2 regions of the Pseudogracilibacillus sp. SO30301A genome follow, and region 2 is predicted to be linked to the other one. Evidence: riboswitches for the same ligand, from Rfam matches in the RefSeq annotation. Region 2 holds a riboswitch; the other holds the start of a gene.
What was found. A riboswitch is a leader RNA that binds a small molecule or an ion and turns the genes downstream of it on or off. The one in region 2 is predicted to bind FMN.
Positions count from the first base shown of each region.

Region 1: another riboswitch for FMN. It lies ahead of ribD (bifunctional diaminohydroxyphosphoribosylaminopyrimidine deaminase/5-amino-6-(5-phosphoribosylamino)uracil reductase RibD); the one in region 2 lies ahead of SPD89_RS04685 (ECF transporter S component).

Region 1 covers NZ_JAXHDD010000010.1:15,121-23,217, forward strand. The annotation lists gene SPD89_RS07215 (cytochrome ubiquinol oxidase subunit I) at 1-1,193, opposite strand, end outside; gene SPD89_RS07220 (hypothetical protein) at 1,485-1,706, opposite strand; gene ribH (6,7-dimethyl-8-ribityllumazine synthase) at 1,999-2,466, opposite strand; gene SPD89_RS07230 (bifunctional 3,4-dihydroxy-2-butanone-4-phosphate synthase/GTP cyclohydrolase II) at 2,479-3,675, opposite strand; gene ribE (riboflavin synthase) at 3,680-4,288, opposite strand; gene ribD (bifunctional diaminohydroxyphosphoribosylaminopyrimidine deaminase/5-amino-6-(5-phosphoribosylamino)uracil reductase RibD) at 4,269-5,372, opposite strand; FMN riboswitch at 5,579-5,722, opposite strand; partial or broken gene tnpA (IS200/IS605 family transposase) at 6,160-6,383, shown strand; gene SPD89_RS07250 (sensor histidine kinase) at 6,507-7,592, opposite strand; gene SPD89_RS07255 (response regulator transcription factor) at 7,582-8,097, opposite strand, start outside.
Region 2 covers NZ_JAXHDD010000005.1:98,585-106,681, reverse strand. The annotation lists gene menD (2-succinyl-5-enolpyruvyl-6-hydroxy-3-cyclohexene-1-carboxylic-acid synthase) at 1-215, opposite strand, end outside; gene SPD89_RS04705 (isochorismate synthase) at 202-1,605, opposite strand; gene SPD89_RS04700 (1,4-dihydroxy-2-naphthoate polyprenyltransferase) at 1,833-2,768, shown strand; gene SPD89_RS04695 (hotdog fold thioesterase) at 2,789-3,166, shown strand; gene SPD89_RS04690 (NRDE family protein) at 3,197-3,970, shown strand; gene SPD89_RS04685 (ECF transporter S component) at 4,269-4,856, opposite strand; FMN riboswitch at 5,010-5,156, opposite strand; gene SPD89_RS04680 (thioredoxin family protein) at 5,441-5,983, shown strand; gene SPD89_RS04675 (MalY/PatB family protein) at 6,904-8,085, shown strand.

The sequences.
Region 1 (8,097 bases), on a different contig from region 2:
ATCAGTCCAAATACAACCCATGGCTGTCTGCCCATTTCTGTCATAATCCATCCACTTGTGTTCGCTAAAAATGGTAAAATGATCGCAAAAGGCATCATTTTTAAATATATATTATTTTTAGGCATCATCCCTCTACGGGTGGCATACATACCGTAGAAACCGAGTAGTAACATGACACCACCAGCTCCAGTCATTAAGCGGAATACCCAAAAGAGTGCCTTTACGGGTGGGATATAATTTCCCGGGCCATATTTTTCGACATACATATCCTGTAATTGATTTATCCCTTCTAATGATCCGCTAAACTGGTTATATGAAAGGAAACTTAATAAAAATGGAATTTGTATTTCAACATCATTTTCTTTCACTTCCGTGTTAATTTTTGCATAAACAGTAAACGGTGCAGGATCTTCACTCGTTTCCCATTGTGCCTCTGCTGCTGCCATTTTCATTGGCTGGGATTGAACTAAATACTGTGCTTGCCAATGTCCGGTAAATAGAATGATAAATGAGGCAATAGCACCAATAGTAATTGAAATTCTAAATGATCTTCTAAACATATCTAAGTCGTGTTTACGTAACATTTTCCAAGCACTAATCCCTGCAACAACAAATGCCCCTGTTGCTAATGATGTAAAAAACACATGCGGAAACTGAGCCCATAAATGTGGGTTCGTTAAAATTGCAATAAAATCATTCATCTGTGCACGACCATCCACAAATTCGTACCCGACAGGATTTTGCATAAAGGAATTTGCCGACAAAATCCAAAACGCGGAAAGAATTGTTCCAAATGACACAAGCCAAATCGATACTAAATGTAATTTTTTTGATAATCGATTCCAACCAAACACCCAAATACCGATAAATGTTGACTCCATAAAGAATGCAAGCAATCCCTCAATTGCTAAAGACGGGCCAAATACATCCCCGACAAATCGTGAATATGTGGACCAGTTCATCCCAAACTGGAACTCTTGTAAAATCCCTGTTACTACACCAACAGCGAAATTGATTAAAAACAAAACCGCCCAAAATTTTGTCATTTTTTTATAAACTTCATTTCCTTTAATGACGTATAAGGTCTGCATGATCGCAATAGTGAACGCTAATCCAATTGATACCGGTACAAAAAAGTAGTGAAATATTGTGGTAGATGCAAACTGAAGGCGGGCTATAATTAACGGATCCATGATTTATTTCATCTCCCCTTGTTTCATATATATAATCCTATCCATTATGACTGTAGTTTCAGTATACGCTATATTTCACATACATTGTCGGGTATTGGTTACAATTTTCGCACGGTTCTATGTATGAATATTGACAATTAAGAGTAGCGCTTTCATTATTGGACAATATTAACAGAAGATTTCCGAAAGTCTGTAATTAGAAAAATCCGCACAATTCCTATGGATTAACGGACATGTATATATCAAACTAGTCCAATCCCATTAGTTGTGCGGATTTTTTACAATAAAAACTTATTCTACATTATTTTTTTTCTCTTTTCGGTCATTTATAAACTTTTTAATCGTTAATACAATTAGGAATAAGAGCCATGATGTAACAACATAATAAATAATTCGACCAGCTCCAAACAAATCATCGAGAAAAATCGTCATCCCTATCCATATAATGAATACACCCAGAATTTGATATAAATAAAACTTTAAGTCTACTTTAATCTGGATCCTCTCCTTCATGCATACTCTAACATAATAGTAGCGTACACTAGGAAAAAATTAAAGGAATGAAACAAAATATCCGTTTATCAATTATGATGTTACATTCAGCATATTTTCCTACCACTAGATATCTTTACGAGCGACTAAGCATGATTTCAGGCCACTAGGCACCCCTTTGCGAGCGACTAAGCATATTTCTAGACCACTAGGCATCTTCTTAAGCGCAGCTGCATCATTAGTAGTTACTTAGAACAACTTATGAGCGACCTCCAACATCAACCATCACTTACATCCCCAAATCAAAAAATCATTAATTTTTTAAATCTTGTATCAAATTCGCCATCTCTACTGCGGCTGCTGCTGCTTCAGTTCCTTTATTTCCACCTGTCGTTCCCGCTCGCTCAATTGCTTGTTCAATCGTATCTGTTGTTATTACACCGAAAATGACTGGTTTGCCACTTTGTAAGCTCGCTTGAGAAATACCTTTAGCCGCTTCATTACAAACATAATCAAAGTGTGGTGTAGCTCCTCGAATCACTGCACCTAAAGCAATTACTCCATCATACGTTCGTGCAGCCATTTCTTGTGCAATAAGCGGAATTTCAAAAGCACCTGGCACCCAGGCAACATCGATATTTTCTTCTTTGACTCCATACCCTTTTAATGCCCCTATAGCACCATCTAATAAGTTTTTTGTAACTAAATCATTAAAACGTCCGACAACAATTCCAATTTTTAACTCAGTTCCTATCCATTTACCCTGATATACTTTTCCCATCTCTATTCCCCTTCATTTTAACGTTAACATATGTCCCATCTTTTCCTGTTTCGTATATAAATAGTTTTCATTATCCTTAAATAAATTTGGTTCCATTGGGACTCGCTTTTCGATTGTTATATTGTTATTTTCCAATGCTGCAATTTTTCTAGGGTTATTCGTAAGCAACTCTATACTTGAAACCTGTAAATCTTTTAATATTTGAGCACTAACTTCATACTCTCTTAAATCTGCTGGAAAACCTAATGTCTCATTTGCTTCTACAGTATCTAGCCCATTTTCCTGTAATCGATAAGCTCGTAACTTATTTAATAATCCGATCCCTCTACCTTCCTGCCGCATATAGATAACTACACCACTCCCTCGTTCTGAAATCATTTTGAGCGCTTTATCTAATTGTGAACCACAATCGCACCGTTTTGAATGAAAGACATCACCAGTTAAACATTCTGAATGGATGCGAACTAGTACTGAACTTTTACTAGAAATCTCTCCTTTTACAAGTGCAATATGCTCTTTATTATCCAGTTTATTAGAATAACCAATCAGTTTAAAATTTCCATAATCAGTCGGTAAATTTGTTTCTACTTCTCTTACTATAAAGTTTTCATTTCTTTTCCGGTATGCTATCAATTCTTTAATCGTAATTAGTTTCAATTGACATTTATTCGCTATTTTAATTAGATCCGGCACACGGGCCATCTTACCGTCTTCTTTAATAATTTCACAAATCACAGCAACTGGGGAAGCACCACTTATTTTCGCTAAATCAACAGACGCTTCCGTATGACCAGGACGTTCTAGTACGCCGTTTTCTTTCGCTATTAAAGGAAAAACATGTCCAGGACGCTTAAATTGACTTCTTGTTACATTCTTTTCCGTCAATGCTCTAATCGTTATTGCTCTTTCATATGCACTTATACCAGTCGATGTGGTTTCATGATCAATACTTACCGTAAATGCCGTCCCATACGGATCCGTATTTTTATCGACCATTAAAGACAAGTCGAGTAATTCTGCCTTTTCCTTCGTAACCGCAGTACAAACTAAACCTTTCCCATGTGTAATCATAAAATTAATCATCTCTGGAGTTACCTTGTCCGCCAGTCCAACGAAATCCCCTTCATTTTCACGATTTTCATCATCAACTACGATAACGAGTTTTCCCGCCTTTAAATCTTCTATAGCCTCTTCTATCTTATGAAACATCCTTTCACACCCTTATCGTGTTTTTTAAATATTCATGTACATGTTTTCCAAGAACATCACATTCAATATTCACAATATCACCAACCGCTTTTTCACCGAGGATCGTAACGTCCGCCGTATGTGGAATGAGGGATATCGTAATTAGATTTTTCGCAACGTCCACACCAAAAATGGTTAAGCTCACTCCATCTACTGCAACCGAACCTTTTACAATAAAATAATTTTTAATTGATTCTGGTATGCTAATATCATAGTAAACTGCATTTTGATGTAACTGTTTTCTTTCAATTTTCCCGACACCATCAACATGACCGGTGACGAAATGCCCTCCCATTCGATCAGTTGGTCTGAGCGAACGCTCCAGATTAACACCGGAGCCAACTTCAAGACTCGCTAACGATGTCGCATTAATTGTTTCCGGCATGACATCCACTTGAAAATATTCTCTATTAAAATTTGTTACTGTTAAACAAATACCGTTAACTGAAATACTATCACCAACTTTTACATCTTCTAGCACGAGACTTGCATCGATCGTTAGTTGAACCGCTTCTTTTGATACGTCCGTTATTTCCGCAATATATCCTATCTCTTCAACGATTCCTGTAAACATCATTTTCCTCCTTAAGCGCCACAATTTTAATTTGCCCTTCAATTTGCTTTAACTCTTTTATTTGTAATTTAAGGGTATCTGCTAATCTTTTAAACCCCTGACCACCAAAGGCTCCCGGTGCCATATTTCCTCCAATAATAATCGGTGAAATATACATAATCAATTGGTTAATATGCTTAGATTTTAAAAATGAACTATTTACCGTTGCACCACCTTCAACAAGAAGTGAAGTAACTTTTTCAGCCCCTAATTTTTGAAGTACTTTTTCAATTGAAATATTGTCACTTTCCATTTGAAATATTGTTATACCTAATTTCGTAAATTCATTGATTTGTTCTCTAGATACATGGTTGCCGACAAATATCCAAGTCTCTGCGTGTTGATCTATCACAACATTCGCATCAATCGGAGTTCGTAAATGTGTATCCAAAATAATTCGAATTGGATTTCTTCCACTTTTTATACGAGTAGTTAACCTTGGATTATCCTCCATTATTGTATGTACTCCTACTAAAATCGCATCATGTTGATGTCTATAAGTATGTGCATCTATACGAGCAGCTTCATTGGTAATCCATTTACTTTCTAATGTGGATGTTGCTGTTTTGCCATCTATGCTTACCGCTGACTTTACTGTAATATATGGAAGTTTCGTAGTTATATAGTGAAAAAACTTGTCATACAAAGATTTTGCTTCTTCTTCCAAGCAACCTACTTTTACATCTATCCCGGCTGCTTTTAATTTTTCTATTCCTTTACCAGCTACTTTTTCATTCGGATCTTCGCAAGCAATTACAACACGCTGTACTTTTCTTTTTATTACATAATCTGCACAGGGCGGTGTTTTCCCAAAATGGCTGCAAGGCTCTAGCGTAACGTAAACGGTAGCTCCTTCCGCCTTTTCTCCTGCCATTTCTAACGCAATTACTTCAGCATGAGCCTCTCCATATGAAAGATGTGCACCTAATCCAACAATTCTATTACCATTTACAACAACTGCACCAACAGGCGGGTTCGGGGTTGTTTGACCTTTTATTTGACTTGCTAATTGTATTGCAAAACGCATATACTCTTCTTCCAACAACCTAATCCCCTCCTTTTAAAAATGCTAAAAAGCCCCTGAATTGCTTCAGAGGCTTCATTACAAAATTATTAAATAAGCAAATAAGTATACAAAAAACTGTATCCAAATAAACATACCTCTACTGTTATTTACTTATTTATCCAAAACAAAAAGATAAATAAATAGACAAAAAGAGAGCACGTTTTACTGTCTTATTCACTCGTTTAACAATTCTTCTCCCATCCAGACTTTAACTGTCGGCTCTGGAGTTTCACCAGATCAGCCATGCTATATAGCACAGGTCACGGGCTGTAAGGAATGAACCTTAATCACCGTCGATTGGGAATTTCACCCGACCCCCGAAGACTTGTTATCACTTGTATGCAGTTGTAATATTAACTTTAATATACAAAAAAAGAAATAGCAAATGATTTAACATAACCGTTTGCTATTTCGAACCTTTATTTAATAATATCTACCTTTTTTACCCAAGAGTAATTTTCTTTAATAACACCTGATCTGAAGCTACTTTTTGTATCGTAAAAGATCTATTTTCACCTAAGTAGGGATTGTTTCTCCGGTTGCATATTTTTTTGCCCTTAAATTAATTTTAACATGATCTCCTACTTTAAATGTGGTTGTTGCAGATGAGCTTGTAGTCGAATCTGAATTAATCCAACTTCCAGGGGTCCCTTTACTTTTCGGAAGAGTTTCCTCAATCTGTTCGTTAGAGCTTTCAGTTGGTCTTTTTCTATTGGTTGGTTCATAAGCTTTCTGCCAATGACAGCGCCATCTGAAGCATAACCAAATAAAAAAGCGACTCGAAGAAATCGCTTCAAAATGGAAATGTGAGATTTTAGAAATTAACAGTGAGGAGGATCATCACCATATATTATTAATGCACCACCACAAATTAATCTAGCTAATATAGTTAATAGTTTTAAAACTATAACCTCTAGATACATTCGAAAGGAGTTCGAAAAATTCCTTAAGGCTTATTATTGGAAACCTTATTCTTGGAGTTGGAGTTAATTAATTTTAACTTCCGGCGGAGCACCTATATCCGTAATTAAGGAATACATCAAAAATCAAGACCGTGAAGGTTAACCCTCCACTAATTGCAGTTGCAATTTGAAGGGGAATGCCCTTCACTTATTATTTAATTGGAATAGTAAATGAAAAAGTGTTATTCCCACATTCTGAACGAACTTCTATCCGTCCGCCATGGTTTTCAATTATTTCTTTCGCAATAGCCAGCCCTAAACCGGTACCACCCGTTTCTCGATTACGAGATTTCTCCACACGATAAAAGCGGTTGAACAATTGATCTTGTTGTTCTTTTTCAATTTGATCACCAGGATTTTCTACAATAAACTGATAATAATTATCACGTTTTATCCCCCGAATAATAATCGGTCCATTACCTTTATAGTACCGTATCGCATTATCGATTAAATTATTTAATACTTGTCGTATTCCTTCCTTATGAATGAATACTACCGCTTCTTCTACATTTATCGTTACGTTAAGATCTTTTTCTGCTAATTTCCAGGTGAACATTTGAACACTTTCCTCAATAACAGATTTTATTTGCACCTCTTTTTTTAGCATGATTTTTTCGTTTCCTACCCCATTCCACACCGTAAGAGAATCCATTTGTTCCATAAGAATTGATAATTGTACTGCTTGCCCATGTAAAGATTCAAATAATTGCGGGTTTGCTTCAATATCACCAGATTTAAGGGCATGAAGATAACCTGTTAAATTAGCGATTGGCGTTCTAAGTTCATGAGAAATATCAGCAACTAATTTTTTTCGATATTGTTCATTTTCTTGAAGTTGTTGGATTAGTTCATTATATTGCTTAGTTAACTGACCGATTTCGTCTTTAGAGGAAACGGGGAGCCGTTCTGGATAAGAGCCTTGATTTAAAATCTTTGTAGATTCAATTAAATTATTTACAGGATCAATTAGTTTTTTTGTCAAATAAAAGTGGATAATGCTACTAGTAAACACAGCAATGATCGCAAAAAGAAATACATACTGAAATAAAGTTGTATTGAATTGCTGTTGCCGAGTTACTGAAAAGTTACCAATTCCGTCAACTAAAAAACAAGCAGTATGGTAAATTGCTAATCCAGAAAGTACAATTGTCCCAGCTACAACAATGATATTTACACTTGTTAGCCGCCATAAAAATCCTTTTGGAATAATAGCTTGTAAAATTTTACTAATTGACAAACTTATACCCCATTCCTCTTATCGTTCGTATTCGTCTCGGTTTAGAAGGCACTGCCTCAATTTTTTCTCGCAACTTTTTAATATGGGCATCAATCGTACGATCTAAAATATCTTGTTCATCATAAGCATACAGTTCATTTACTAATCGTTCTCTTGTAAAAACTGTATTTGGATGGGACATTAACAAATATAATAATTCAAATTCATGTTTCGTTAAATGAATCGATTTATCGTAAAGGAGTACTTCCCGCTTACGTGGCATAATACATAATCCGTCGTACGTTATTTTTTGACACATCATCCCTGTACGCCTCAGCATTGCCTCTACATGTGCGACAAGTTCATCAGGATTAAACGGCTTGGTAATATAATTATCTGCTCCAATCTGAAGTCCATTTATTTTATCACCAATTTGTGATTTTGCAGATAACATAATAATTGATACATCATTATTATTCATGTCTTTTCGTACCCATTTACAAAACACTTCACCGCTAATTTTGGG
Region 2 (8,097 bases):
GCTTTATTGGTCTCTTTTGCAATTCCTAATGCAAAATAAGCGGCTGAACGTTCATCAATTAATACATATTTTTTAATTTTCTCATGCTCACTAAATAAAATTGCAAGCGGAGTTGACCTAGAGCCTGGTGAAATAACGACTTGAGTAAGCCCGCTACAAACTAGTTCATCAACAAAATTAGCTATGTAGCGTGTTAAATTTTCAGTATGATTCATCCGTATCCTCCAAAATTGTCAACATTGGTAAAAACTTCACATTTGTTTCCTCATATTCCATTTCTGGATCAGAATCTCGCATCACTCCACATCCTGCAAACAGCGACACTTCATCATTTTGCACCAGACCGGAACGAAGTGCAACTGCAAATTCACTGTTTGCTTGGCTGTCCAACCATCCTATCGGAGCACCGTACCAACCTCGGTCCAATAATTCATTCTCTCTAATAAAAGCTAATGCTTTATCTCTTGGTACACCACCCAACGCAGGAGTAGGATGCAGTTTTTTAACGAGATCAAAAACGGTATATTCTTCTTTTAACCGTGCAGTTACTGGTGTATATAAGTGCTGTAAGTTTCTTAATGGAAAAACAACTGGTTCATTAGGAATGTTAATATTATCACAATATTTTTCAATACTTTTTTTAATCATCTGAACTACGTAATCATGCTCTTCCCTATTTTTCGGATCGTTTAATAATGCATGTGCAATCTTTTCATCTTCCTTCATTGTTTTACCTCTTGGGGAAGTCCCTGCTAAACAAGTCGATAACAGTTTTTCACCTTTCACTTGAACTAACCTTTCCGGTGTTGCTCCCAGAAAACAATTATCCCCATGTTCAAACGCAAATATATAACTGTTCGGCTGTGTTTCTTTTAACCTTCTTAACATACGCCCAATAGTTGCTTGACGATTTAATTTCAAACGCATTTCACGTGCTAGTACTATTTTATTGACCTGTTCTTGTTTGATGTTTTGTACAGCTAGTTTGACCGTGTTTTTCCACATCTCTGGTTCTATTTCTTGTTTTGACAGTACTTTTTGTTTTGGTTCATAACTAACTGTAGAAGGATGTAATAACATTTCTTTAACTAGGGAAACATTATTCACTACTCGCTCTACAGCAGTATTTCCATCGACATGTAAGTTTGCCGTTAAATAGTAGTTGTCTTTGTCCTGTATAAGAACATATTCAGGTATCGTTAATTGACTAGTTGGGAATTTATCCCACAATTTACTTTTCTGTCGTTTAGCATCAAATGACATTCCCCCTACAGTCACTAACCCTGTCCCCAGGTCTTCATAAGGATTATAAATAAGCGCATCTTTTCGGATGTTTCCCCATTGTTCTTCCAATCGTTGAAATCTATTTTCGTGAGCAATTATTTTCTTTACACTTCCAATTCCAACCAAAGTAAAATCATTTGAGCTGTTCGTCCAAAAAATACGATCTTTATTCAGTTCCTTCGCAGTTTCAAATACGGACAATAAATCAACAGAGTTTATTTTATTTGTCCAGCTAATTAATTGTTTACTATTTGTTTTATTTGCTTTTTTCACTGCATTATCTAAAAAGGATTGAAACGTCATTTCCTTTAATTCAATCATGTAAAAACCTCCAGTAAGCCGTAGCATTTAGGCTACCCTTCTATTTTATTCTCTTTTCCAATGATTCTCAAGGAAAGGCTATAGGCGTGTGTTAAATAGCTTTCGTACATAAAGGATGGAGAATATGATTATAACTAGAAAGGTTTTGTAAAATTGACATGAGGCTGCAAAATCCATACTATTAAATAGAGGCACAGTTTAATACGATAACAGTTAAGGAGATAATAATGAGTCACGATAAAATGGATATAAAGGAAGCATTAAATGAAAAAGAAGGATTTCAAGTATGGTGGCGGCTGCTTCGACCCCATACATTAACTGCATCATTTGTCCCTGTTTTCGTTGGAACGATGTTTGCCCTCATTCATGATAATACATTTCATATCAGACTTTTCTTAGCAATGTTAATTGCTTCTATATTAATCCAGGCAGCAACAAATATGTTTAACGAATATTATGATTATGTACGCGGTTTGGACACAGAAAAGTCTGTCGGTATTGGTGGAACGATTGTACGAGATGGGGTTCAACCAAAAACAGTCTTGCAATTAGCATTTGCTTTTTTCGGGATTGCAATTCTTTTAGGTATATACATTTGTATAGAATCCAGTTGGTGGATTGCAGTAATTGGTGCTGCGTCTATGCTGATCGGCTATCTTTATACAGGTGGACCATTTCCGATTGCTTATACACCATTTGGTGAACTTTTTTCCGGATTTCTTATGGGAACTGTTATTATTGCAATCAGTTATTATATTCAAACATTAATGGTTACAAAAGATATTATTTTTGTTTCTATCCCTGTAGCCATTTTTATTGGAGCTATAATGTTGTCTAACAATATTCGCGATTTAGATGGCGATAAAAAAAGTGGTCGAAAAACAATTGCTATTTTAATTGGTCGAAAAAATGCCATTATTTTTTTAGCAACAATGTTCTTTGTCGCTTATGCAATTACAGCTAGTCTTATTTTAACAGGTATATTGCCTATTTGGTCATTAATTACTTTCCTTAGCCTCAAAAAAGCCGTTGATGTTATTAGCGGGTTTATTGGTAAAACAAAGCCGCTTGAAATGATGCCTGCCATGGTTGCAACTGGTAAAACAAACTCGATATATGGTTTCTTGTTAGGTATTTCTTTAATTTTAGGCAAATTATTTTAAACCTAGGTGGAGGATAGAAAATGAACAATCAATTAATGGAAGCTTTAGGAATTGAAACAGTGCTATTAGATAAAGACAAAGTAGTGATGACGATGCCGGTAGATGAGCGAACACATCAGCCGGCAGGTTTTTTGCACGGCGGAGCGAGCGTCCTACTAGCAGAAACAGTTGCTAGTATAGGTGGTTTTTTGAATATTGATCAAGAAAAAGAAGCTATATTTGGAATGGAAATTAACGCAAACCATATACGTAGCAAACAAACAGGATCGGTTATTGCAATTGCTACGCCACTTCATATTGGCAGAACAACAATGGTATGGGATGTTAAAATAAAAGATGAAAATGATAAGTTAATTTGTGTTTCCCGTTGCACACTTGGAGTAGTTAAGAGAAGGTAAAAGCAATCGTTCAAGAAGGAAGGGATCGGCATGTGTATTATCAGTTTCCATTTCCAAGACCATCACGAATATAAATTAATTGTTGCCGCAAATAGGGATGAGTTTTACGAACGCCAAACAAAAGCAGCCCATTTTTGGGAAGATAAACCGAACATCTTAGCTGGACGAGATTTAAAGGCGCTCGGGACATGGCTTGGAATTTCAAAAGATGGCAGATTTGCAGCCCTTACAAATTATCGAGATCCAAAAAGCGAAACAATAGATAAAAAATCACGTGGAGAAATTATTACTTCTTTTCTTACAAGTACTAAAAAAGCTCCCGAATTTCTTAAAGCGCTTGATAAAAATAGTGATCAGTATAATGGGTTTAATGTGTTGGTCGGAACACCGGATGAACTTTATTATTACGGAAACAGACAAAACAAAATAGTTAAGGTGGATCCAGGAACTCATTCAATTAGTAATCACTTAATGAATACACTTTGGCCAAAAGTAAGTAAAGCACGAACAAATTTGCAAGAATATGTACGAAACACTGAAAATATTGATGTAGAAGAAATATTTTTACAATTACATGATCGTGAAATCGCTGAAGATGACTTATTGCCTGAAACTGGAGTCGGTCTAGAACTTGAAAGACAGCTATCACCAGTATTTATTAAAACAGAGAATTATGGTACAAGAGCTTCAACAGTTATACTCATTACGAAAGATAATCATGTCACATTTATTGAACGAACATATAACAATGGTTCTTTTAAAAAAGAAAATAAGTTTACATTTAAGATAGAAACATCCCGTTGAACGATTGATTAACATCGTTTAACGGGATGTTTTTTTACTGTTCTAACTTTTAAAATAGTAGCTGCGTCTAGCTGCAGCGTTAAAGCTGCTGTAACGCAATTTTTTTCACCTTCATACGTCGGCTACGACGCATAACAAATCTTTGCGGTGGGCGAACTTTTAACGCAGTCCTGGGTGTTGCGACAAAAATCTTTACAGTGGGGCGAACGAAAGTGCAAATGCTCTTCGATGGGACGAGTAAGCGCAGTTCCAGTCCCAAGACGTAAACTCTTAGCCTAAAAGATCCTTTCGCCTTGTCTTAACTAGCAACTTTTATTTGTTTTTGTTCAATCCATTGTTTTAATTTTATAAATACAGGTACAAATAACATACTAACAATAAGCCCTTTTACAAAATTAAATGGCAATACACCACCAACTACAGACGCCCATTTAATTGTATCATTCATTTCCCATCCCATTAACCAAGCATATGCCGGGAGTATAAGTAAATAGTTAAGTACACTCATAATAACCGCCATTGCTATCGTTCCAATTACGAGACCAGAAATGACACTTTTTACCCCACGATATCTATGGTACAAATAAGCTACCGGTAAAATATAAAGCGTTCCTGCAATAAAATTAGCTGTAACTCCAATGGGGTCTGTTGCGCCAGAAGCGACAAAGTAAAGTGCATTTTTCATGAATACTACTAAAACTCCTGCAAGCGGTGAGAATATGAGCCCCGCAATCAATGCTGGAACATCACTGAAGTCTACCTTTAAATAAGGTGGTAACAAAGGTAATGGAAAACTAATAAAAAATAATACAAGTGATACAGTTGCAAGTAAAGCTAAAACAACAAGTTTAACTAGTTTTGATGAGCGATTATCAATCTGCATCATCTTTCTCCTCCTTCATCTATATCGATCCATAAACATTTGATGAAGGATAAGCTAATTATTTCACTTACAATAAATAAAACCCTAAAACAAATTAGTTTTAGGGCATTTTTATCGTATGGAAATTAAGCACAATTATAAATTGTACTATATTAGCTTCATCTTCTCCCATCCAGACTGTAACTGTCGGCTTTGGATTTTCACCAAATCAGCTGTCATATCTTAATATAACAGGTCACGGGCTTTAGTAGCATTCTACTATTTACCGTCGGTCGGGAATTTCACCCTGCCCCGAAAATGGAATCGATATGTTATTGTATGTTTAATATAGCTTAAGTACGTTAGAATTGCAAATATATAAGGTTCTTGTTTTTATTCATTCGCTACTTTATGTTCAATGGTCAACAATCGGTCAACATGTTGACCACTGAATTAAAACTATATCTGATTCCTCCAAGAATCAAGATTTTAAACTATCGTATGATATAAACATCCTTTAAAAAAGTGACTAATATTTACGTTTTCATATCTTTTTAGTACACTATAAATAATAAATGAATGAATAAAAAAAAGGAGACGATATGTTCATGAATCTAAATGATTGGTTCGATAAAGGGATTGAGAAAGAGGAATATATGGCCGCTCTTGATCAACATCGTGATTCTTTTATGAAAATCTACAATAATTTTAAAGTTCCAGAACAGGATAAATCATTACTTAAAAGCAAATCTCATTTACGAGTAGTAGTCCTAGCCGAAGTATGGTGTGGTCATTGTATGTTAGACGTACCAATCCTGTTACGTATTGCAGAAACTGCTAATATTGCGGTACGCATTTTACCACGTGATGAACATTTAGAACTTATGGATAACTATTTAACCAATGAAAAAAGATATATACCGATTATAATTTTTATTGACGAAGACGGAAATGAAGTAACCAAATGGGGACCTATGGCACCAGAAATTGCTACTTTTGTTGAAGAGCTTAAAACAGGAATGCCAGAAAAAGACGCACCAGGTTACAAAGAAGCTTTTAAAAAATATGTTGATGCGATAGGTGACACTTTCCGAAATGATGAAAAGTTTTGGAATTATGTTTACGAAGACATTAAAAAAACACTCCCTTAATAACAGATAGTTGCATTTACCTATCGGCTGTTAAATCTTCACAGTTGAAGGATACTGTGACGTAACGATTTATCACCGTTGGGGCTCTACCTCCGCTCCGGAATGTGAGTCGATTAACAACATGCAGAGTCCAGATCTAAGATGTCGAGTCGATCTGCAAGATGGGTAGTTTCGATATTAATCGTGACCGTTTTGGGTAAGGGTCATAAAAAAAGGGCATGTTTCGGTATTAATCATGACCGTTTTGGGTAAGAGTCATGGAAAATGGGCATGTTTCGGTATTAATCGTGACCGTTTTGGGTAAGAGTCATAAAAAAAGGGCATGTTTCGGTATTAATCGTGACCGTTTTGAGTAAGAGTTATAAAAAATGGGCATGTTTCAATATTAATCGTGACCGTTTTGGATAAGGGTCATAAAAAAAGGGCATGTTTCGGTATTAATTGTGACCGTTTTGGGTAAGAGTCATGGAAAATGGGCATGTTTCAATATTAATCGTGACCGTTTTGGATAAGAGTCATAAAAAACGGCGAATCTTTTTCCAAGATGTCGAGTCGATCCGTATCGATTTATTAATAAGCAGAGCCTAACGTCACAGTTTATGGATTTTGTTCAATAACAACAATTTCTTCAATGGAGCGAGCAGTGCGCAGCCAACTATTTTAAGGAACTCTTTCAAAATTAACCTTGATCATTGAAACATTTTAAAAACTTTAAAAACTTTTTTAAAAAATTTATTTTTTTTGTTTAAAATATTTTTACGTGGGTATACTTAGTAGTGTAAGACTTTCTCGTATTCCCCCTGTAGGCAAAGCGTATAATCGCTTTGCTCTTTTTTTGTTCTAAAACCGCATTATTCGTTTTTTTCCAATTACTTCTTTATAATAAAAAATAAATAGAAAGATATAAGGAGGAAAATAAAATGGCTGATTTTCAAACTGTTTACAATCGGAAAAATACACATTCCTACAAATGGGATCATATTCAGACGGTTTTTAATACAGATGACGTTTTGCCAATGTGGGTTGCAGATATGGATTTTAAAGCGCCAAAAGCGGTAAATGATGCTTTAAAAGAACGTGCTGAACATGGAATTTATGGTTATACCATTATTAATGATGATATTAAAAAAAGTATTGTTAATTGGGTGAATTATAAACATGACTGGGATATTAAAGAAAGATGGCTATCCTTTAGTCCTGGAGTAATTACAAGTTTACATACTGCCATTCAAACTTTTACAGATGAAAACGATAAAATCTTATTACAAACTCCAGTCTATACTCCTTTTTTTAATATTATTAGAAATGGAAAACGTGAGGTCATCGAAAATTCGCTTAAATACAATGGAGAGAAATATGAAATAGACTTTAATAACTTTGAAGAGAAATTACAGCAAGGTGTAAAAGCATTTATACTCTGTTCTCCGCATAACCCTGTTGGCCGAGTTTGGACAAACGATGAATTGCTTGAGATGGCTAGATTATGTTTAAAATACAATGTTTTAATATTCGCAGACGAAATTCATGCTGACTTAGTATTTAAAGATTATACGCATACCCCAATAGCATCATTATCGGATGAAATCGCTAAACAAACTATTACCTTTATGTCCCCAACGAAAACATTTAATTTGGCCGGACTACAAGCATCCTTTATTATAACATCAGATACTAATAAACGTTTACTTCTCGATAAAAAGCTTGCTCAACAAGGTTTCAGTATGTTAAATACGATGGGTATTATCGCTTTAGAAGCGGCTTATAAACACGGAGCAGACTGGCTAAATGAATTAATGGAAGTAATAGAGGATAATAAAAAATTTGTAAAATCGACCTTGGAAAAAAATACGAATGGAGTATTAAAAGTTGTTGATTTAGAAGCAACTTATCTATTATGGGTAGACTGCCATAAACTGCAGTTTGACGATAAATCTTTACAGAAATTTATGATTGAAGAAGCAAAAGTTGGTCTTAATCCAGGTTCCGCATACGGTAAAGATGGAGAACAATTTATGCGAATCAATATTGCTTGTCCAAAGGAAACATTAAAAGAAGGTATAAATAGAATCGTTGATGCAGTAAATCAACTATCTAAAAAGTGACGTTCCCATGAC